2 linked regions of the Microbaculum marinisediminis genome follow. The protein of the gene in region 1 interacts with the protein of each later gene in a pairwise test. Links are inferred from orthologs where the notes say so. Each region holds a gene or a part of one and is shown on either strand. Other genes may lie near its edges. The genes, in order: ligA and leuS.

Region 1 (11,397 bases):
GATGCCATCGCCGAGTTCCTGCCGAGCGACCGCCGCCGCGTCGAGGTCGAGATCGACTTCGCCGACACCGTGATCGGCCGTCAGGCCTATGTCTACGACGCCGATTCGGGCGACTTCGCCCGCGATCTGGCCCGCGCCCGCACCTTCGGCTTCATGTCGAGCGTCGAGCAGCTCTGGGCCAACGGCTATGCGCTGGGCGCCTCGCTGGAGAACACCGTGGTGATCGGCGACGATCAGGTGGTCAATCCGGAAGGCCTGCGCTTCGCCGACGAGTTCGTGCGCCACAAGGTGCTGGACGCCATCGGCGACCTGACGCTGGCCGGCGCGCCGATCCTCGGCCACTACCGCAGCTATCGCGGCGGCCACAAGCTGAACGCCGCCATGGTCGAGGCCCTGCTGTCCGACGACAGCGCCTGGGAATGGTCTACCGCCACCGTGCGCCGCGATGCCGGCCAGGCACAGGTGGGCGCCATGGTCCCCGCCGCCGCGTTCGGCCCGGACGTCTCCTGACGGCCCGATTTCCTGCCGGTTTACAGCACCATCGGAACTCGCCGATTTTTCCTAATCGGCGGGTAACGACGTTGCGCGAACATCGCATTCCCGCGCTTGCGGGGCCGGTGTCCCGCCCGCATAGTCCGCCGCCTGAGGTGAGACATGCTGTTTGTGTTCCGTATCGTGCTTGTGGCTGCGTTCGTCGCCAGCCTGACCGCCGTGCTCGAGGCACGGGCGCAGGACACGCGCCCGTGCGCCGCCGCCTGCACCGCGAATCACGGCCCGGCCCAGCCGGCGCGCTGAGGCCCGTTCGGGCTGTACACGTATACGGCCTGCCGCGACGGAATCGGACACGGCCATGCGGCGATAGCGCCGCGCCGGCGGCACCGCCACAAATTCGCTCAATTCGGAGGTCAGCCAAACTGGCCTGGGAAACGGCGTTGGGATAAAGTCCGCCGCCGAGTGCGTCGGGTGTCCGATGCGCATTGCGATGATCGAGCCTATGACGAGTAAGCGTTTGCCTGACATGACATTCCGCGCGACGCGCGCCACCGGGACTACGACGACGGGTTCGAGGGCGCTGCGGTTCGCTGCGCTGCTTTGCCTCGGACTGTCGCTGACGGCCTGCCAGAGCCTGTTCGGCAAGGACGATGACGAGTTCGCCGTCATCGAGGAGGAGCCGGCGGAGGCCCTCTACAACGAGGGGCTGGTGCTCTCCAATTCCGGGTCCTTCAAGGCGGCCGCGGAAAAGTTCTCGGAGGTCGAGCGGATCCATCCCTATTCGGAGTGGGCCCGCAAGTCGCTGATCATGTCGGCCTACACGAACTACGAAGCGCAGCGCTATACCGACGCCATCACCTCGGCGAAGCGGTACGTCACCCTCTATCCGGGCAGCGATGACGCGGCGTACGCCCAGTATCTGGTCGCCGAATCCTACTACAACCAGATCGTCGACGTCGGCCGCGACCAGGCGCGCTCGGAGAAGGCCGCCGTAGCCTATCGCGAGCTGATCGAGAAGTATCCCGAATCCGAATACGCGGTGGAGGCGCGCGGCAAGCTCGAGGTCGCGCGCGACCAACTGGCCGGCAAGGAGATGGACGTCGGCCGCTACTATCTGTCCAAGCGCCAGTACCTGGCCTCGATCAACCGTTTCAAGACGGTCGTATCCGACTACCAGACCACGCGGCACGTCGAAGAGGCGCTGCACCGGCTGACCGAATCCTACTACGCGCTCGGGCTGATCTCCGAGGCGCAGACGGCGGCGGCCATCCTCGGCCACAACTACCCGGACAGCCCCTGGTACAAGGATTCCTACGCCCTCCTGTCGAAGGGGGGCTACGAGCCGCAGGAGAACGAGGGGTCGTGGCTGAGCGAGGTGTTCCGCAAGGCCTCCGGTACGCTGTGAGCGGGCGATGCTCGTCGCCCTCTCGATCCGCGACATCGTCATCATCGACAAGCTCGACATCACGTTCGATTCGGGGTTGAGCGCGCTCACCGGCGAGACCGGTGCCGGAAAATCGATCCTTCTGGATTCCCTGTCCCTGGCGCTCGGCGGGCGCGGCGACGCCGCGCTGGTGCGTCGCGGCGCCGAACGGGGGCAGGTGACGGCGGTATTCGACGCGGGCCCCCGCCATCCCGCCCGCGCGCTCCTCGCCGAGTACGGCTTCGAGGCGGACGGCGACATCATATTGCGCCGCCAGCAGGCCGCCGACGGGCGCACCCGCGCCTTCATCAACGACCAGCCGGCGGGCGTTCAGCTTTTGAAATCGGTCGGCGCGAGCCTCGTCGAGATCCACGGCCAGCACGACGACCGAGCCCTGATCGACCCGTCGGTCCACCGGCAACTGCTCGACAGCTTCGGCGACCTGGACGCCGACGTGGCGGCCACGGCGAAGGCGCACGGCGCCTGGCGGGCGGCGGAGGCGGCGCTCAAGCAGGCCCGAGACGCGCTGGAGAAGGCCACGTCGGAGCGCGACTATCTCGCCCACGCGCTGGAAGAACTCGACATGCTGGCGCCGGAGGCTGGCGAGGAGGCGCATCTGGCCGAGCGCCGGCAGGTGATGATGCAGGCCGAGAAGCTCGCCGACGAACTGACCGAGGCAAGCGACGCGGTCGCCGGCCACGCGTCGCCGGTGCCGCTGATGTCGGCGGCGCTGCGGCGGCTCGAACGGCGCGCCGGCGACCTGCCGGACCTGCTCGATCCGGTGGTCGCGGCGCTGACGGCGGCGATCGAGTCGATCGAGGAGGCGCGGTCGTCGGTCGAGCGGGCGCAGCACGAGATCGCCTTCGATCCGCGCGAGCTGGAGACCACCGAGGAGCGGCTGTTCGCGCTCCGGGCGGCGGCCCGCAAGCACCAGTGCGGCGTCGACGACCTGCCCGGCCTGCGCGAGGGGATGCGCGCCGCGCTGTCCGACATGGAAACCGGCGAGGAGCGCCTCGGCGCACTCGAAGTGGCGGCGAGAGCGGCCGCGGACGCCTACGACATGGCGGCGGCGAAGCTGACGGAGAAGCGGCGCAAGGCGGCGAAGGCGCTCGACAGGGCGGTGGTGGCCGAGCTGGCGCCGCTGAAGCTGGAGCGGGCCGCCTTCGAAACCCGCATCGAGACCGACGGCGACGGCGGCGGCCCGGACGGGCGCGACCGCGTCGAATTCTGGGTGCAGACCAATCCGGGCACCCATCCGGGGCCGCTTCTGAAGGTGGCCTCCGGCGGCGAACTGTCCCGCTTCCTGCTCGCGCTGAAGGTCGCGCTCGCCGACAAGGGCAGCGCGCCGACGCTGGTGTTCGACGAAATCGATACCGCCGTCGGCGGGGCCGTGTCGGATGCGATCGGGGTGCGGCTGCAGCGGCTCGCCGACCGGGTGCAGGTGCTGACCGTCACCCACGCGCCGCAGGTCGCCGCCCGCGCGCACCGGCATTTGCTGATCCGCAAGGAATCGCCGAAACGGGGCGCCGACGTCGTCACCCGGGTCGACCCGCTCGATCCGTCGCACCGGCGCGAGGAGATCGCGCGGATGCTGGCCGGTGCGACGGTCACCGAGGAGGCACGGGCGGCCGCGGGCCGTCTTCTGGCGGGAACGGAGTGAGGATGGCAGGGCTGGAGAAGACGCCGGTTTCGGACCTGACGGCCGAGGACGCGGCCGCGGAACTCGAGCGCCTGGCCAAGGAAATCGGCGAGCACGACCGGCGCTACTATCAGGAAGACCAGCCGTCGATCTCGGATGCCGCCTATGACGCGCTGCGCCAGCGCAATGCCGCCATCGAGGCCGCGTTCCCCTCGCTCGTCCGCCCCGACAGTCCCTCGCTGCGGGTCGGCGCCGCGCCGTCGGAGAAATTCGCCAAGGTCCGGCACACGGTGCCGATGCTGTCGCTCGACAACGCCTTCGACGAGGAGGATGTGGCCGGGTTCGTCGATCGCATCCGCCGGTTCCTCAAGCTCGATGGCGACACGGCGATCGCCTTCACCGCGGAGCCGAAGATCGACGGCCTGTCGGCGTCGCTGCGCTACGAGAACGGCGTCTTCGTGCAGGCCGCTACGCGCGGCGACGGCGAGGAGGGCGAGGACGTCACCGCCAACGTCGCCACCATTCCCGACATCCCCAGGCGGCTGAAAGGCGACGGCTTCGGCGACGTCTTCGAGGTGCGCGGCGAGGTCTATATGAGTCATGCCGACTTCGAGGCGCTGAACGCGCGCCAGGAGGCGGACGGCAAGCCGGTGTTCGCCAATCCGCGCAACGCGGCGGCCGGGTCGCTGCGCCAGCTCGACCCGCGCGTCACCGCCTCGCGGCCGCTGAAGTTCTTCGCCTATGCCTGGGGCGAGGTCGGCGCGCTGCCGTCCGACAGCCAGTGGGGCGTCTACCAATCGTTCCGCGACTGGGGCCTGCCGACCAACCCGCTGATGCGCCAGGTGAACTCGGTCGCCGAGATCATGGCGTTCTATCACGAAATCGAGGAGACCCGGGCGCGGCTCGGCTACGATATCGACGGCGTGGTCTACAAGGTCGACCGGCTCGACTGGCAGCGCCGGCTCGGCTTCGTCTCGCGCAGCCCGCGCTGGGCGATCGCGCACAAGTTTCCCGCCGAGAAGGCGATGACGGTGCTCGAGGATATCGAGATCCAGGTCGGCCGCACCGGCGCGCTGACCCCCGTCGCCAAGCTGACGCCGGTCACGGTCGGCGGCGTGGTGGTGCGCAACGCCACCCTGCACAACGAGGACGAGATCGCCCGCAAGGACGTGCGCATCGGCGACACGGTGATCCTGCAGCGGGCCGGCGACGTGATTCCGCAGATCCTCGGCGTCGTCTTCGAGAAGCGGCCCAAGGATGCCGAGCCCTACGCGTTCCCGCACACCTGCCCGGTCTGCGGCAGCCACGCGGTGCGCGAGGTCAACCCGCGCACCGGCAAGGAGGACGTGATCCGGCGTTGCACCGGCTCGCTGGTCTGTCCAGCCCAGGCGGTCGAGAAGCTGATCCATTTCGTCTCGCGCAACGCATTCGACATCGAGGGGCTGGGGGCCAAGCAGGTCTCCGCGTTCTTCGAGGACGGGCTGATTACGAAGCCCGCCGACATCTTCACGCTGCAGGCGCGCGACGCGCAGTCGCTGAAGCGCTTGAAGGATCGCGAGGGCTGGGGCTCGACGTCGGTGCGCAACCTGTTCGCGGCGATCGACGCGCGCCGCGACATTGACCTGCACCGGTTCATCTATGCGCTCGGCATCCGCCATGTCGGCGAGACCACGGCCAAGCTGCTCGCCCGCCACTACGGAACCTTCGAGGCGTTCCGCACGGCGATGAAGGCGGCGGGCGAGGGGGCGGACAGCGAGGCCTACCAGTATCTCCTGTCGATCGAAGGGATCGGCGACACGGTGGCCGAGGCGCTGGTCGAATTCTTCGCCGAGCCGCGCAACGAAGAGCAGATCGACGCGCTGCTGGCCGAGGTGACGCCCAGGGAGGCGCAGGCGCCGCAGGCGACCGAGTCTCCCGTGGCCGGCAAGACCGTGGTGTTCACCGGCTCGCTGGAGCGGCTCACCCGCGACGAGGCCAAGGCGATGGCCGAGCGCTACGGGGCCAAGGTGGCAAGCTCGGTCTCGGCGAAGACCGATCTCGTCGTCGCCGGGCCGGGTGCCGGGTCCAAACTCAAGAAGGCCGCCGAGCTGGGCGTTGAGGTCATAGACGAGAACGCCTGGTTCGATCTGGTTGAAAGCGGATAGTTTCGGTTTTCCCTCAAGGCTTCATTCACTGGATCGGCAGGATCGGCTGTTCGCGCATCCGGACCCGTGCCACAGTGATGACTGTCTCGGTTCTGTCGCGTCCTGGGGGTGTCATGCGCAGGTTCGTTCCAATAGTCGCTCAAGTCTTCCTGTGCATCGCGATCCTTGCGGCCGCGCCGTCCGCGTTCGCGCAACAGGAGCCGGACGCCGTCGTCGGCGAGATCTACACCAGCTATGAAGATAACGGTCTTGGCGTTTCGCCCACCGACCCGGCCTTGCGCGACCGGTTCTCCGCGCGGCTGCAGGCGCTGCTTGCCGAGGAGGACGACCGCATCGACCGCGACGGCATCGGCAACCTCGATTTCGACGTCTTCGTCGACGCGCAGGATTTCGATATCACCGGCATCGAGATCGGCACGCCCGAGATATCCGGTGATAAGGCCGAGGTCGCGGTGGGCCTGCTGAATTTCGGCCAACCGCGCAAGTTCCGCTACCTGCTCGTTATGGAGGATGGCGCCTGGCGGATCGACGATATCGTCGCGGTCAGCGACGACATGCCCTGGACCCTGTCGGTGCTGCTGGCGGGGAACTGAGGTCCGGCGCCCGTTCCACGCCCCCCACCAGCCCCAGGAGGGGGCGCAATCTCGTTCAAGACGCACAGGCGCGGGGCTGCTAGTCTCCGGGCCATGGACGTGAAAGACCAGATGACGGCGCTGTCCGAGCGCGGTCTCGACGCGGGCGACAGCGCACGCTACTGGCGTGCGCCCCGCTACGGCGGCCTGGAATGCCTGGCCGCCCGGTTCTTTTCCCACCGCTACGCCCCGCACACGCACGACACCTATGTCGTCGGCGCGATCGTCGCGGGCTGCGAGACCTTCGTGCTGCGCGGCGAGCGCCGCTACGGCCGCCCCGGCGACCTGTGCTTCGTTCATCCCGGCGATGTGCACGACGGAGAGCCATACGGAGACGGCTATGCCTACCGGATGTCCTATCCGAGCGTCGACCTTCTCCGCGAGATCGCCTGCGAGCTGACTGGCCGCGAGACCTGCGCGACGCCGTTCTTCCCTGAGCCGGTCGTCAACGACCCCGACGGGACGGCGCGCTTCGTGGCCGCCCACAAGGGGCTGGGCGGCAGCGATCTGCTCTACAGCGACGAGCGCTTCGTCTCGGTAATGGCGATGATCCTGTCGCGCCACGCCCGCCTGGGCGATCCCGCCCCGGTGGGCACGGAGCGCGGGCCCGTGCGCCGGGCGCAGGACTATCTCGACGCCCATTATGCCGAGTCGATCGACCTGCCGACGCTGGCCGGCGTCGCCGGTGTCAGCCGCTTCCACCTGATCCGCGCGTTCCGCAAGGAAACCGGCCTGACGCCCTATGCCTGGCTCGCCGACCGGCGCATCAAGGCGGCGCGTGGTCTGCTCGCCGGCGGCCGGACGCCTGGCGCGGTCGCGCTCGACTGCGGTTTCGCGGACCAGAGCCATCTGACCCGGGCCTTCAAGGCGCGCGTCGGCGTCACGCCGGCCCGGTTCCGCGCCGCCGCCCTGGATATCGCGGGCCAGGATGCGGCCTGAGACCGGGCCAGAGACCCGTCCTGAGACCGGGCCTGAGACCGGGCCTGAGACCTTGGCGGAAATGCGCGACGGCGCGATCGACGTCCTGCCGGCCGCCGTTGCCGTCGTTCCCTTCGCGCTCCTGCTCGGCGCGCTGGCGGCGCAGAAGGGCATCAGCGTGCCTGAGATGGTGCTGATGAGCGCGACGGTGTTCGCCGGCAGCGCCCAGTTCGTCGCCGTCGACATCTGGCGCGAGCCGGTGCCGTGGCTGCTGCTCACCGTTACCGCGCTGATGATCAATCTGCGGCATCTGCTGATGGGGGCCTCGCTCGCCGGCAAGATCGGGCACTTCGGCACCGGCACGAGCCTGATCGCGCTGTTCACAATGGTCGACGAGACCTGGGCGCTGGCAGAGCGCCGGGCCGCCCGCACGAAACTGTCCGCGACCTATTTCCTGACCATGGGCCTGATCCTCTACGTCAACTGGATCGGCTGGACCGGGCTCGGCGCGGCGCTCGGCGGCCTTATCGGCGATCCGTCGCGATACGGCGCCGATTTCGCGTTTCCGGCAATCTTCCTGACCCTGCTGGTCGGCCTCTGGCAGGGGCCGCGCACCGGCGTCGCCATCGCCGCCAGCGCGATTGTCGCCGCGCTCGTGTACCTGAGCTTCGAAGGCCCCTGGTTCATCGCCGCTGGCGGTATTGCCGGGGCGCTCGCCGGCGCGGTCATCGGGCCCGCCGACGAAGCGGTGACGGAGACGGTCGAATGACGCTGGACGCGCTTCAGATCGATCCGCTGGCGCTTGCCGCGATCGCGGGCATGGCGCTCGTCACCTACGCGAGCCGGATCGGCGGCTGGCTGGTGATCCGCCGGCTGGTCGTGTCCGGCCGGGCACGGGCGGCGCTCGAAGCGGTGCCCGGCGCGGTGCTGGCCGCGGTGATCACGCCCGCCGTGCTGGCCACCGGGCCGGCGGAGACGGCCGCCGCGGCGATCACGGTGGTCGCTGCGCTGCGGCTGCCGCAGCTCGCGGCGATCGTCATCGGCGTCGTCTCCGTGGTGATCCTCCGGGCCGTGCTGTACTGACTCTGCCGCTGGATGCCCTTGGGCGAGCGTCCGTTCGCACCCTCCCGACACCGTGTCTTGCTTCCGGAGCCGAAGGGCTTTCGAGACATTGCCATTTCGCAATGCACGCCCGGCCTGGCGCGCGATAGTGGTGATGAGGCGACCAAGCACTTTTGTCGCAATTGTATATATTCAATATTTGGAATATGTTTATTCGAGAGCATAATCGTGGGGCAGTCGGCCGGGGCGTCCGGTGACGCTGGGAGGGCGGCCGCCAAAGGCAGGAAACAGGCAGATGGCAAACGTAGTCGTTCTCGGTGCCGGCCTCAGCGGCGTGCTGATGGCCTACGAGCTGGTTCCCCAGATGCGGCAGGAAGACAAGGTCATCCTGATCGGGCAGGGGCCGACCTATCACTTCGTACCCTCCAACCCCTGGGTGGCGGTGGGGTGGCGCAAGCAGTCGGACATCGAGATCAACCTGCCCGACATCATGCAGCGCAAGAAGATCGAGTATGTCGGGGCGGGCGCGAAACGGGTGCATCCGAAGGAAAACCGGATCGAGCTCGAGGACGGCAACTCGGTCGCCTACGACTATCTCGTCATCGCCACCGGCCCGGACCTGGCTTTCGACGAGATCGAGGGGCTGGGACCGGAGGGCAACACCCAGTCGATCTGCCACGTCGATCACGCCTCCAGGGCCTATGACGCGTTCCAGGCCTTCGTGGAGACCCCGGCACCGATTGTCGTCGGCGCGGTGCAGGGCGCGTCCTGCTTCGGCCCGGCCTACGAGTTCGCCTTCATCCTCGACACCGAGCTGCGCCGCCGCAAGATCCGCGACAAGGTGCCGATGACCTTCGTCACCTCCGAGCCCTATATCGGCCATCTCGGCCTTGACGGCGTCGGCGATACAAAGGGCCTGCTCGAAAGCGAGATGCGCGAGCACCACATCAAGTGGATCACCAACGCCAAGGTGAAGACGGTCGAGGACGGCAAGATGATCGTCGAGGAGGTCAACGAGGACGGCTCGCCGAAGACCACGCACGAGCTGCCGTTCGGCTACGCGATGATGCTGCCGGCCTTCCGCGGCGTGCCGGCGGTGAAGGACATCGAGGGCCTCACCAATCCGCGCGGCTTCATCCTTGTCGACGAGCACCAGCGCAATCCGGCCTATCCCAACATCTTCAGCGTCGGCGTCTGCGTGGCGATCCCGCCGACGGGGCCGACGCCGGTGCCCTGCGGCGTGCCGAAGACCGGCTTCATGATCGAATCCATGGTGACGGCGACGGCGCACAACATCGGCGCGCTGCTGAAGGGCCAGGCGCCGGAGACGCAGGCGACGTGGAACGCGGTGTGCCTGGCCGACTTCGGCGATTCCGGCGTCGCCTTCGTCGCCCAGCCGCAGATCCCGCCGCGCAACGTCAACTGGGCGTCGAAGGGCAAGTGGGTCCACTTCGCCAAGATCGCGTTCGAGAAGTTCTTCCTGCACAAGATCCGGCGCGGCACCGCCGAGCCGTTCTACGAGAAGTTCATGCTCGAGCGCCTGAACATCACCAAGCTCAAGGAGGTCAAGTGAGCGCCAGCCTTCATGTGGTCTGCCCCGGCTGCGGGGCGACCAATCGCCTGCCCGAGGACAAGCCGGCAAAGGCGGCGCGCTGCGGTTCGTGCAAGGCGCCGCTGTTCGCCGCGAAGCCGCTCAACGTCGACGGCGCCGCCTTCCAGCGCCACATCGCGTCGAACGATATCGCGGTGCTGGTCGACGTGTGGGCGCCGTGGTGCGGCCCGTGCCGGTCGATGGCGCCGAACTTCGAGGCGGCGGCGGCCGAGCTGGAGCCCGACGTGCGGCTGTTGAAGCTCAACGCCGACGAGGAAGGCGAGATCGCCCGCCAGCTCGGCGTCAGCGGCATTCCCGCGCTGATCCTGTTCCACGGCGGCCGGCCGGTCGCCCGCACCGCCGGCGCCATGCCGGCCAGGTCCATCGTCGACTGGACCCGGCAGAACCTGGGCTGAACGGCGCTCAGCGCCCGCGACCCGGCCGTATTCCGGGCATGATCACCGGGGCAACGGGCCCTGACGGAGGGGCTCAGAGCGGTGCCGTCGCGGCCTCCAGCCATGCCGTGTCGTCGCCGTCGAGCTGCGGCCCGATCTCGGCCCGGACGCGGGCGTGGTAGGCGTTCAGCCACGCCTTTTCCGCCTCGCTCAGCAACGCCACGTCGACCAGCCGCCGGTCGATCGGGGCGAGCGTCAGCGTCTCGAAGGACAGGAGCGCCTTCTCGCCGCCGGGAACCGGCTCGGGCGGCTTCACCAGTTCCAGGTTCTCGATGCGGATGCCGTAGTGGCCGGTGCGGTAGTAGCCGGGCTCGTTGGACACGATCATGCCGGGCCGGAACGGCACGGTGCCGGTCTTGGCGATGCGCTGCGGGCCTTCGTGCACCGACAGGAAGCTGCCGACGCCGTGGCCCGTGCCGTGGTCGAAGTCGAGGCCGGCCTGCCACAGCGCGTAGCGGGCGAGCGTATCGACCTGCGCGCCGCTCGTGCCCTCAGGAAACCGCGCCGTGGCGATGGCGATGTGGCCCTTGAGCACCAGCGTGAAATGGCGGCGCATGTCGGCTGTCGGCTCCCCGATCGCCACCGTGCGGGTGATGTCGGTGGTGCCGTCGACATATTGCGCGCCGGAATCGACCAGATAGAGCGAATTCGGCTCCAATGGCCGGTTGGTGTCGGTGGTGACGCGGTAATGGACGATGGCGCCGTTGGGGCCGGCCCCCGAGATGGTGTCGAAGGAGATTTCCCTGAGCTGGCCCGTGGCGGCGCGGAAGCCTTCCAGCGCCTTGGCCGCACCGATCTCGTCGACGCCGCCGGACGATGCCTCGCGGTCGAGCCATGCGAGGAAGCGGCTGACGGCGGCGCCGTCGCGCAGGTGGGCGGCGCGCGCGCCGGCGATCTCGGCCTCGTTCTTGGTCGCCTTGGGCAGGGTGCAGGGATCGTCACCGTCGACGATCCGCCCGCCCGCCGCCTCGATCCGGTCCGCGATCCAGCGCGCCGTGGTCGCCGGGTCGAGGCGAATGGCGCCCTGGCCGCCCGCCGCCT
Region 2 (11,696 bases), on another replicon or contig:
GCGCGGACAATGCGGATCAGCGGTTGACCGCGCGGGGGATTTCGCTGGGCTGTGTCGGTACCGAGCGGGCGCTGGCCTTCGAAAGGAAGATGACGGCCCTGGACGAGGCCAAGGCGCTGGCGGGTTCGCTCAACCTGACTCCGCAGGAGGCGGCGCGCCGGGGACTGGCGCTCAACCATGACGGACAGCGTCGGTCCGCTCTGGATCTGCTGGCCTATACGGATATCGACCTGACCCGGCTGAAAGCGATCTGGCCGGAGCTCGGTGCGCTTCCGAAACAAATTGGCGAGCAACTCGAGATCGAGGCGCGCTACGCGGTCTATCTGGAGAGGCAGAAGGCGGATATCGACCGGTTCCGGCGCGACGAGACCTTGGAGATTCCCGCGGATATGGATTTCGCGGCGCTTGCCGGGTTGACGAACGAGATCCGGGAGAAACTGTCGACGGTCCGTCCGCATTCGGTCGGGCAGGCCGCCCGGATCGAGGGCATGACCCCGGCGGCGCTGCTCCTGCTTGCCGCGCATCTGCGCCGGCGCAGCGAAGGCCGCAAGAGTGCGTAGCGGGGACAAAGTCGATTCGGATGCGGATCGGGCTGCGGGCCTGGCCCTCGTGCGCGATCTCGTCGACGTTTCACGTGAAACAGAGACGAGACTGGATAACTACGTGGACGAGCTCAGAAAGTGGAGCAAAGCCAAAAACCTGGTCGGACCGGACACGCTTTCCCGCCTGTGGACAAGGCATATAGCGGACTGTGCACAGGCTGTGGCTTGTGCGCCTGAGGCCCGGCGCTGGGTCGATCTCGGCTCCGGCGCGGGTCTTCCGGGCATGGTCGTCGCCGTCGTCATGGCCGAGAAGCCAGGCGCTGAGGTGCATCTGGTCGAATCGCTTTCGGGCAAATGCGCCTTCTTGCGCGCGGCCGCCCGGCGCACCGCCGCACCGGCGACCGTGCACTGTGAACGCATAGAAACGTTCGTCGAGGCGTGGGACGAGCCGGTCGACGTGGTGACTGCAAGGGCGCTGGCGCCCTTGGAAAAGCTGTTGAAAATGGCCGCTCCGATGATCGCGCGCGGCGCGATCGCGGTTTTCCACAAGGGTCAAGATGTAGAGCGTGAATTGACCCAGGCCTCAACATGTTGGACATTCAGCTACAGACTCGTACCGAGCCGGACGCAAGCGGGCAGCGCCCTGGTCATCGTTGATGACTGTGTCCGCAAAAGCGCCTAAAGACCTGTAGATCGTTTCCGGAGGCCTGCCGCATGACACCGCGCGTCATCACCATCGCCAACCAGAAGGGCGGGGTCGGCAAGACGACCACGACCATCAATCTGGGGACCGCGCTTGCCGCCATCGGCGAGCGCGTTCTCGTCGTCGATCTCGATCCGCAGGGCAACGCCTCGACGGGCCTCGGCATCGACCGCAACATGCGAGACCGCTCCGTCTACGATGTGCTGTCCGGCGAGAGAAGCCTGGTCGACGCGATCATGGATACCGCGGTGCCGCGGCTGTCGGTGGTGCCATCGACGCTGGATCTGCTGGGCTTCGAGCAGGAAGTGATGGGCGCGCACGACCGCTCCTTCCGGCTGCGCAACGCGATCCGGCAACCGTTCGGGGCGAGGGCGCCCCACGACGACGACGATTTCGGCATCGATTACGTGTTGATCGATTGTCCGCCGTCGCTGAACCTCCTGACCATCAATGCGCTGAGCGCGGCCAACTCGGTGCTCGTGCCGCTGCAATGCGAGTTCTTCGCGCTGGAGGGCCTGAGCCAACTCCTGCAGACGGTCGAGCACGTCAAGACGGCCCTGAACCCGTCCCTGTCGATCCACGGCATCGTGCTGACTATGTTCGACCGCCGCAACAACCTGTCGGGACAGGTGGTCGACGACGTGCGGCGGCACATGGGCAAGAACGTCTACGACACGGTGATCCCGCGGAATGTGCGGGTGTCCGAGGCGCCGTCGTTCGGAAAGCCGGTGCTGCTCTATGATATGCACTGCGCCGGAAGCCAGGCGTATATTCGACTCGCATCCGAAATAATCCAGCGTGAACGCCGCCTACGGGCTGCTTGATCTCGACCCAACCGTGACTCGATTCGGATCCGCAACAATGACCATGGCGAAACCCGCAGCGACGACAGCGACGACGATGGCGAAAAAGGAAGACGGCGGCCAAGGCGCGCCCTCGCGGCTCGGGCGCGGCCTCGCCGCGCTGATCGGCGATGTCGATACCGAGAAATCCGCCCTGGACCGCGCCCGCGGCCAGCGGCGGGTCCCGATCGAGTTCTTGCGCCCCAATCCGCGCAACCCGCGCAAGCGCTTCGGCGACGAGGACCTGGCCGATCTCGCCGCGTCGATCCGCGAAAAGGGCATCGTTCAGCCGATTCTGGTGCGCGCCACGCCGGAAGATGCCGACCGGTTCGAGATCATCGCCGGCGAACGGCGCTGGCGCGCGGCCCAGCGCGCCGGCCTGCACGAGGTGCCGGTCGTCGTGCACAAGGTCGGCGACCGCGAGGCGCTCGAGATCGCGATCATCGAGAACGTCCAGCGCGCCGATCTCAATCCGCTCGAGGAGGCCGAGGGCTACCAGCGCCTCATCGACGAGTTCGCCTACACCCAGGCGGAGCTTGGCGACGTCATAGGAAAGAGTCGAAGTCACGTCGCTAACACGTTGAGATTGTTGAAACTTCCCAATCCTGTCCAGGACATGATCGCCGACGGAAGCCTGAGTGCCGGCCATGCCCGCACGCTCGTCACCCATGACGATCCCGAGAACCTGGCGCGGGAGATCATCGAAAGCGGCCTCAATGTGCGCGAGGCCGAGGCGCTGATGAAGCGGCCGGAGAAGACCGCGCACGAGTCCGCCGGGGCGCCCGACAAGGACGCCGACACCCGGGCGATCGAGAAGCGTCTGTCCGACGCGCTCGGCCTGGCCGTCGACCTGAGGCACAAGTCGTCTGGCGCCGGCGAGCTCCGGATCCGCTACAAGACGCTGGAACAGCTCGACGGCGTCATCGAGCGCCTCGTCGACAAGTAGGATTTGGGATTAGGGGGCCTATCGCCCCCTAAAATCTAGGAATCAGGGGCTAGCGCCCGCCTAAAGTTCAGGATTCGGGGGCTATCGCCCCTGCCGCGGGCCGCGCGCAGCGCCCGCAAGCGTGATCAGCGCCCGGCTGGTCATCGCGTCGGCGAGGTCGGGCTCGAGACGGACGCTTGCTTCCGTCGCCGCGATCAGCTCCAGGGCACGGCCCAGCGCCTCCGGCGACCACAGCCCGAGCTGCCGGCGGAACCCGTTCTGGCGCTTGAAGAACACCGGCGGCCGCAGCTCGCGCATGGCGGCGTCGGCGGTGGCGCCGCGATCGATCTTCAGCCTTGCCTCCGACAATTGCATGAAATGGCGCGACAGCGCGGAGACGATGCTGCCCGGCGCGGTGCCGGCGGCAAGGCAGCGGCGCAGCACGAGATCGGCCTGGCCGGCGTCGCCGAGCGCGGTGGAATCGATCAGAACGTCGAGCTCTAGCGCAGAGGCGTCGCCGACGACGGCGCCGACATCCTCGATCTCGACGCGCTCACCGCCGTGGCAATAGGTGGCGAGCTTGCGCAATTCGCCGCGCGAGGCGAGGCGGTCGCCGCCGAGAAGGCGCAGGAGCGCGGCCCGCGCGTCGGGGCTGACCTGCAGCCCGGCGGCTGTCATTTCTTCGGTAATCAGGGTCTCGACTGCGCGGGCGTCGTCGACATAGCAGGGGATGGCGACGGCCTGGTCGGACTTCTCGATCGCCTTGCGCAGCGGCGAGGACGGCTTCAGGTCGCCGCCTTCGATGACGACGATGGCCTCGCGCGGCGGATCGGACAGGAGCGGCTGCACGGCGGGCAGGATGTTCTTCGATCCGGCCGGCACGCGGATCGCCCGGCGGCCACCGAACATCGGCACCGAATGGGCTTCCTCGGCCAGGCGTTCCGGCGCGCCGGGCAGGCCGTCGCCTTCGATCACGGCGCGGGCCATGGGGTCGGCGTCCGGCCCCAGGAAGCCGTCGATGATCGCCCGGGCCCGCTCGCCGACCAGACCCGTGTCGGGGCCGTAGACGAGGGCGACCGGCTTGTCGGGTCGTTTGAGGAAACGGCCGACGGCGTCGCCCTTCAGCGCGGTCATAGCTGCGGCGCGCCGTAGGTCTGTTCCTGATCGTCGAAGATGGTGTCGCCCGTGGTCGTCAGCGCGTCGTCGTCGGGCTCTTCCGTATCGACCACCTTGTAGCTCTTGCCCGTGGCGAAGAAGGAGGCGAGGCGCAGGTGGATGTCGGCGGCGGCTTCCTTGGCGGCCCGGTTCTCCGCGTCGATCATGGCGCGATCATTGGCAAAACGCTGGTTGAAATAGTCCAACGAGGCGATCCGCGTGACCGTTCCGGTGGTCAGCGTGCCTTCCTCGCCCACCTTCTTGAGCGTATAGCGCACCTGGAGCCGCAGGTTGCGGCCGCCAGGAAGGCCGGAAATAGAGCGCGTCAGCACGTTGGTGTAGCGCGCCTGGACGTTGAGATCGACGATGTAGCTGCCGCCGGATTCAGCGCCGCCGTTCATGTAGAACAACAGATCGTTGCGGACCTGCTGGCCGACGCGGCCCTCGACCGGCGCCACGTCGACATCGGCGAGCGCCGTGGTGGTCATGCCGCCGGTGCCGGTCGCCGCCGGGCCGTACAGGGGCTTCACCTGGCAGCCGCCGACAAGCGTCGCGGCGAGGAGGCCGAGCGCGAGGGCGGCTTTGCGCGGCAATGCGAAATCAGGCGACCACATTCACGATCCTCTGGGGCACGACGATGATCTTGCGCACCGGCTTGTCGCCGATGGCGCGCTGGACGCCGGTCAGCGCCAGCGCGGCGGCCTCGATCGCAGACTGATCCGCATCGCGCGAAATGACAAGCTCATCCCGGCGCTTGCCGTTCACCTGGACCGGCAGCGTCACCGTATCCTCGACCAGAAGCGCCGGATCGACCTGCGGCCAGTCGGCCAGCGCCAGCAGGCTGTCGTGGCCCAGCACGCGCCAGGATTCCTCGGCCAGATGCGGTACCATCGGCGCGGAAATCCGCACGATGACCTCGGCGGCCTCGCGCAGGGCCCAGCCGAGATCGGCCGCGGTCGCGCCGTTGGAGGCCGAGCCGAGCACGGCCGTCACCGCGTTGACGACCTCGTAGACATGGGCGATGGCGCGGTTGAAGCGCAGCTCCTCGATATCCTTGGACACCGCCGCGAGCGCCTTGTGCGTCACCCGGCGCAGCGCCTCGGCCTCGGACCCGAACGCCTGCGGCAGGGCGGTCCCGACCGGCGGGGCGAGTTCCGCGACCTGGCCGACCAGCCGCCACAGCCGCTGGACGAAGCGCCAGGCGCCCTCGACGCCGGATTCGGTCCATTCGCTGTCGCGCTCCGGCGGAGTGTCGGAGAGCATGAACCAGCGCGCCGCGTCGACGCCGTAGGTCTCGACGATTGCCTCCGGCGAGACGACGTTCTTGCGCGACTTCGACATCTTCTCCGGCGCGCCGACCGTGACCGCAGACCCATCGGCGCGGGCGACGACGGAGCCGTCCTCGCGGTGCTCCACCTCTTCGGGGAACATCCACTGCCCCTGCGTGCCGCGATAGGTCTCGTGGGTGATCATGCCCTGCGTGAACAGGCCCCGGAACGGCTCTTCCAGGGTGGTGTGGCCGGTCTTCTTCATGGCGCGCAGGAAGAAGCGCGAATAGAGCAGATGCAGGACGGCGTGCTCGATGCCGCCGATATACTGGTTGACGGGCAGCCAGTCGTCGACGGCTTTGCGGTCGACGACATCGGTGTCGCGCGGCGAGCAGAAGCGGGCGAAGTACCACGAGGAATCGACGAACGTGTCCATCGTGTCGGTTTCGCGCCGCGCCGCCTTGCCGCAGGACGGGCAGTCGACATGCTTCCAGGTCGGATGGTGGTCGAGCGGATTGCCCGGCTTGTCGAAGGTCGCGTCGTCGGGCAGCAGGACCGGCAGGTCGGCCTCCGGCACGGGGACGATTCCGCAGGAATCGCAATGGATTACCGGTATCGGGCAGCCCCAGTAGCGCTGCCGCGAGATGCCCCAGTCGCGCAGGCGGAAATTCACCTTCCGCGCGCCGGTGCCGGCGGCTTCCATGCGGTCGGCGATCTCCTCCTTCGCCTGCGGCACGCTCATGCCGTTCAGGAATTCGGAGTTGATCAGCACCACCGCCTCGCCGTCCTTCTCGACGAAGGCCTCGTCGCCAACCTCGAAGGTCGCCGGATCGGCATCGGCCGGGGCAACGACGGGAATGACCGGCAGGTCGTACTTGCGGGCGAAGTCGAGGTCGCGCTGGTCGTGCGCCGGGCAGCCGAAGACGGCGCCTTCGCCGTAGCCCATCAGCACGAAGTTGGCGACGTAGACCGGTAGCCTCACGTCGGGCCGGAACGGATGAACCGCATAGAGCCCCGTGGCAAAGCCCTTCTTCTCGGCCCGCTCGATGGCCTCCTCGCTGGTGCCGAGCGCGGCGCATTCGCGCCGGAAGGCCTCCAGCTCCGGATTGGTTTCGGCAAGCCGCTTGGCCAGCGGATGATCCGGCGAGACGGCGCAGAAGCTCGCCCCGAAGATGGTGTCGTGGCGGGTGGTGTAGACGACGAGCGGCTCGTCGACGGCCTTGCCGTCGCCGTCGACCATGTCGAAGGAAAAGCGCAGGCCCTCGGACCGGCCGATCCAGTTGCGCTGCATCAGGCGCACCTTGTCGGGCCAGTTGTCGAGCGTGTCGATGGCGTCGAGCAGCTCCTGGGCGTAGTCGGTGATCTTGAAGAACCACTGCGCCAGCTCGCGCTTCTCGACCGGCGCGCCGGAGCGCCAGCCGCGCCCGTCGATAACCTGCTCGTTGGCGAGCACGGTCTGGTCGACCGGATCCCAGTTGACCAGCGAGGTGTGGCGCTCGACCAGGCCCGCCTTCAGGAACTCGACGAACAGCAGCTGCTGCTTGGAATAATATTCCGGATCGCAGGTCGCCAGTTCGCGGTTCCAGTCGATCGACAGGCCGAGCAGCTTGAGCTGCGCCTTCATCGTCTCGATGTTCTCGTAGGTCCATTCCTTGGGATGGACCTTCTTCTCGATCGCGGCGTTCTCGGCGGGCAGGCCGAAGGCGTCCCAGCCCATGGGATGCAGGACGTTGAAGCCCTTGGCGCGCTTGTAGCGCGCGACCACGTCGCCCATCACATAGTTGCGGCCGTGGCCGATATGGATCTTGCCCGACGGATACGGGAACATCTCGAGCACGTAGTACTTCGGCCGCGGGTCGTCGTTGTCGGTCGTGAAGACCTTCTCGTCGTCCCAGACTTTCTGCCAGCGTGCTTCGGATTCGCGGGGATTGTAGCGTTCGTTCGCCATCACGTGAGCCGGATTTCAGGGGTCGACGGGTAGATGGACTGAAACCGGGGGCGGGGTCAACTGGGGACTGGAAACGAAGCGGTATCGGGCATCCGCTTGGCGTCTGCTACGGTTGTTGTAGTTTTGTATCCCACATTTGCCCGTGCTCCTGCCTCGCGTATTCGACAAAGGGATTTCATGGCTTTCGGCGTCTTCATTCACCGGTTCGATTCAATCTACGACGATAGCCCAGCGGAGCGATATCAGTTCCCAAAGCAGTATCTTAGTCGCGTCAATTCCTGTGTCGGCGATTGGATCGTCTACTATGAGCCCCGCAAAGTTCCCGACACGCGTGGATACTTCGCTATCGCGAGGGTGCTCCAAGTAATACCTGACCCCGGCGTCGATGGAATGTTTATAGCCGTAATCGAGCCCGGGAGTTACCTGGAGTTTCCTAATCCAGTACCGTTTTCCGATGTTGAGGGTGTTGTCGAACGTGGACTCCTTAACAACGAGGGGCGTGTTTCGGGGCGCGCGCAATCGGCCGTACGCGACCTCTCGCCAGACGATTTCGCCAGAATCGTCACGATTGGCTTAAACGACGATTCTCCCGTTCTCCCTAGAGGTATCGAAGAAGAACTCAATGTTCCTGGCTTCGAAGAAGCGCAGGCGCCCTTCGAGTATGAAATCGAACGGAACCGTACGACGTTTCTTTCATCGAGGATCGTTCGGGACCGAATATTCAGGCGAATTGTTCTGCGCGCCTATGACGAACGGTGCGCGATCGCAGGGTTGAAATTCATCAATGGTGGCGGGCGGGCCGAAGTTGCCGCAGCTCATATCCGGCCAGTAGAGGCCAACGGGCCGGATACCGTTAGTAATGGCATTGCTCTTTCCGGAACGGCACATTGGATGTTCGATCGCGGTTTAATAAGTCTATCCGATGACCTCGAGATCCTCATTTCTCGGCAGGTCAATGATCAGGAGTCCATTCGGACATTTATTAACAAGAGCGGTCGTGCACTTTCCCCTTCCCGACCTTCCGACCGGCCCCATCCCGCGTTCCTCAAATGGCACCGCGAAAACTGCTTCAAGCACTGACGCGTGACATCTTCATAGATTGATGCCGGATGGCACCACCACCTGTCGTCCTTAGACCGGTAGACCTTTATGTAGCTTTCTGCGCACGCCCCACGGTTGTCATCCCGGCCGACAAGGGCGCCCTGATCCCGGATAGATTCTCTGCAGCTTCCGGGATGACGAAGGAGAGGCTGATTGGGGGTTGCACAAGCAGGCACCGGGAACGCATCGTGTGGCGCGCACAATCGAATCGACCTCAAACCATGACAGCCACCGATCGCCTCACCGAAGTTCTCTCCAATATCCGTGCGGCGGAGGCCGAGGCCGGGCGTCCGGACGGGTCGGTGACGCTCGTCGCCGTCTCCAAGACCTTCGAGGCCGATGCCATCGAACCGGTCATCGCGGCCGGTCAGCGCACCTTCGGCGAGAACCGCGTGCAGGAATCCCAGGCCAAGTGGCCGGCGCTGAAGGCCGCGCATCCGGATATCGAGCTGCACCTGATCGGCCCGCTGCAGACCAACAAGGTGAAGGAGGCCGTCGCGCTGTTCGACGTGATCGAGACCGTCGACCGCGACAAGCTGGCCCGCGCGCTGAAGACGGAAATGGACGCGCAGGGCAGGACCTTGCGGCTCTTCGTCCAGGTCAACACCGGGGCGGAGCCGCAGAAGGCCGGCGTCCTGCCGGAGGACGCGGCCGCGTTCGTCCGGCGCTGCCGCGAGGAGCACGGGCTTGCGATCGAGGGGCTGATGGCGATCCCGCCCTTCGACGAACCGCCGGCGCCGCATTTCGCGCTGCTCGCCAAGCTTGCCGGGGAAATCGGCCTGAAGACGGTTTCGATGGGCATGAGCGCCGACTACGAGATCGCGGTGGCGCACGGGGCGACGCATGTGCGGGTGGGCAGCGCGATCTTCGGAACGCGGCCGAAGCCGGCGTGAGCGCGCCTGGGGGCTGATTACCCGCGTCCGTGCCTGATGCGCGGCATCGTGGGCCCTGGATCAAGTCCAGGGCACCGGTTTGTTCAAGTGGCACGGCCGTGCTCCGCATCGCAGAAACGATTACTGGTGCCGGGCGTCTTTGCAGCGCGCTTTCGCGAAAGGCGACGCATGTGCGGGTGGGTAGCGCGATCTTCGGAACGCGGCCGAAGCCGGCGTGAGCGTCGCGATCTGACATGTAGCGTCCGTGCCTGATGCGCGGCATCATGGGCCCTGGATCAAGTCCAGGGCACGGGTTTGTTCGTGTGGTACGGCCGTGCTCCGCATCGCAGAAACGATTGCTGGCATGGGCGTCTTTGCACCGCGCTTTTGCGGAAGGCGACGCATGTCCGTGCCCGTTGCGCGGTTTCCTGGACCCCGGACCACGTCCGGGGCGCGGGTTTGTTCAAGTGGCACGGTCGTGCTCCACATCGCAGCGGCGTGCCCTGGACTTGATCCAGGGCCCATGGCGGTACCGCCGGAAACGAGCCTGGATATCCGTCCTACCCATCCGTCACGTCCGGGCCTGTTTCAGGCAACGCGTGTCCATGCCCGAGATTGCCGGGTCACGCCCGGCAATGACGTAAGGGCGGGCTCGGTTGGAAGGCGAGCGCTGGGGCGTTGCCACTGCGGCAACCGCCGCTAGCCGATCGCGATCACCGTTTCCGGCCCGAGTCGCGGCAGCAGGCGAATCATGTCGGCGCGCCGGAGCGCGACGCAGCCCTCGGTGGGCCGGAAGCCCGGTTTCGCCAGATGCATGAAAATCGCGCTGCCGAAGCCTTTTCGCGGCGGGGCGTCGTTGTGGCCGATCACAATGACGAGATCATAGAGGTGATCGTCGCGCCACATGCGTTCGTGCCGGGCGGCGAACGGCAGGAGCACGGGCCTGTTGTAGAACCCGCTCTGCGGGTCGTCGCACCAGCCGAGATCCGGGGTAATCGTCTCGATATCGAGCCCGGTTGGCGGAACCGGACCCCGATCGGGGCGGAAATAAAGCTTTCTCAAGGGAAATTCGCCGCGCGGACTGGCGCCGTCGCCCTCGCGCTTGGTGGTCGTGATGCCGCCGCGGCCGAGCGCGCAGGGGATCGCGAGGCCATCGGTGGAGAGCAGGCCGGCGTGCCGATCGGGGCCGGTCTTGTGGACCCGCAGCCGTCTCAGGTATCGCCTTGCCACCACTATCCCTCTCCCGCCCCGGAGTTGAGCCGCCTTGCGGTCCGTAACCAACGTGTTCTACACCGGTGACGGGGCCGGTGCGACATTTCGGAGAACGCATTGATGAGCACGGCGAAGCATATCCTGATCGTCGACGACGACGCGGATCTGCGCGAGGCGCTGGTCGAGCAGCTGGCGCTGCACGACGAATTCTCGACCGCCACGGCGCAGTGCGCCAAGGACGGCATGGCCATGGCCAAGGCCGACCGGGTCGACCTGATGATCCTCGATGTCGGCCTGCCCGACATGGACGGGCGCGAGGCCTGCAAGATCCTGCGCAAGCACGGCTTCAAGGCGCCGATCATCATGCTGACCGGCCAGGCGTCGGATTCCGACACGATCCTGGGGCTCGAATCCGGCGCCAACGACTATGTCGCCAAGCCGTTCCGCTTCGCGGTGCTGCTGGCGCGCATCCGCGCGCAGCTGCGCCAGCACGAGCAGAGCGAGGACGCCGTGTTCTCGATCGGGCCCTATACCTTCAAGCCGGCCCTGAAGATTATGGTCGACGAGACGGGCTCCAAGGTCCGCCTGACCGAGAAGGAGACCTCGATCCTCAAGTTCCTGTACCGGGCCGGGGAAAAGGTCGTGACCCGCGACGTGCTGCTGCACGAGGTGTGGGGCTACAATTCCGGCGTCACCACCCACACGCTGGAAACGCATATCTATCGGCTGCGGCAGAAGATCGAGCGCGATCCCTCCAATGCCGAGCTGCTCGTCACCGAGGCCGGCGGCTACAAGCTGGTGCCCCGGGGGGCTGTCGGGAGCGCACAGGCGTGACTCTCGATCAGGACGTCGATTTCCTGCAATCCATCCCGATTTTCGCGGATTTTTCGTCCGAACAGCTTCGCCTGATCGCGTTTTCCGCCGAACCGCTGCGTCTGCCCGAGGGAACGACGCTGTTTCGCGAGGGCGCGGAGGCCGACGGCGGCTATGTGGTCGTCTCCGGCGCGGTGGCGCTGTCGAGCGAGCGCGCGGGCGGGCGGCGCGAGGAGGCGATCGTCGGGCCCGGCGCGCTGATCGGCGAGCTGGCGCTGCTGTGCTCCACGACCCGGCCGGTCACCGCCGTCACGG

Evidence for each region.
Region 2: the proteins of ligA (region 1) and leuS interact in binary tests that used the Escherichia coli proteins (3 or more experiments, as listed by UniProt). The link is inferred for Microbaculum marinisediminis from one-to-one orthologs.

The regions. Positions count from the first base shown.
Region 1 is NZ_JALIDZ010000005.1:108,821-120,217, forward strand. What follows is about bases 3,225-6,137. They hold ligA (NAD-dependent DNA ligase LigA), read left to right. Parts: upstream 3,225-3,577; coding sequence 3,578-5,698; downstream 5,699-6,137. Other genes in these bases: recN (DNA repair protein RecN), read left to right, coding at 3,225-3,575; MUB46_RS12060 (YbjP/YqhG family protein), read left to right, coding at 5,812-6,137. Outside these bases: lpxC (UDP-3-O-acyl-N-acetylglucosamine deacetylase), read left to right, coding at 1-510; MUB46_RS12040 (hypothetical protein), read left to right, coding at 655-795; MUB46_RS12045 (outer membrane protein assembly factor BamD), read left to right, coding at 1,019-1,897; more of recN, read left to right, coding at 1,905-3,224; more of MUB46_RS12060, read left to right, coding at 6,138-6,291; MUB46_RS12065 (AraC family transcriptional regulator), read left to right, coding at 6,403-7,269; MUB46_RS12070 (AzlC family ABC transporter permease), read left to right, coding at 7,331-8,017; MUB46_RS12075 (AzlD family protein), read left to right, coding at 8,014-8,331; MUB46_RS12080 (NAD(P)/FAD-dependent oxidoreductase), read left to right, coding at 8,606-9,883; thioredoxin TrxC, read left to right, coding at 9,880-10,317; MUB46_RS12090 (aminopeptidase P family protein), read right to left, coding at 10,391-11,397. UniProt on the Escherichia coli protein: DNA ligase that catalyzes the formation of phosphodiester linkages between 5'-phosphoryl and 3'-hydroxyl groups in double-stranded DNA using NAD as a coenzyme and as the energy source for the reaction.
Region 2 is NZ_JALIDZ010000004.1:265,799-277,494, forward strand. Bases 4,568-7,779 are described here. They hold leuS (leucine--tRNA ligase), read right to left. Parts: upstream 7,384-7,779; coding sequence 4,768-7,383; downstream 4,568-4,767. Other genes in these bases: MUB46_RS10175 (LPS assembly lipoprotein LptE), read right to left, coding at 4,568-4,781; MUB46_RS10185 (HNH endonuclease), read left to right, coding at 7,561-7,779. Outside these bases: tRNA uridine-5-carboxymethylaminomethyl(34) synthesis enzyme MnmG, read left to right, coding at 1-560; 16S rRNA (guanine(527)-N(7))-methyltransferase RsmG, read left to right, coding at 553-1,224; MUB46_RS10160 (ParA family protein), read left to right, coding at 1,257-2,069; MUB46_RS10165 (ParB/RepB/Spo0J family partition protein), read left to right, coding at 2,146-3,033; holA (DNA polymerase III subunit delta), read right to left, coding at 3,115-4,146; more of MUB46_RS10175, read right to left, coding at 4,143-4,567; more of MUB46_RS10185, read left to right, coding at 7,780-8,463; MUB46_RS10190 (YggS family pyridoxal phosphate-dependent enzyme), read left to right, coding at 8,706-9,377; MUB46_RS10195 (L,D-transpeptidase family protein), read right to left, coding at 10,056-10,586; MUB46_RS10200 (response regulator transcription factor), read left to right, coding at 10,689-11,402; MUB46_RS10205 (cyclic nucleotide-binding domain-containing protein), read left to right, coding at 11,399-11,696.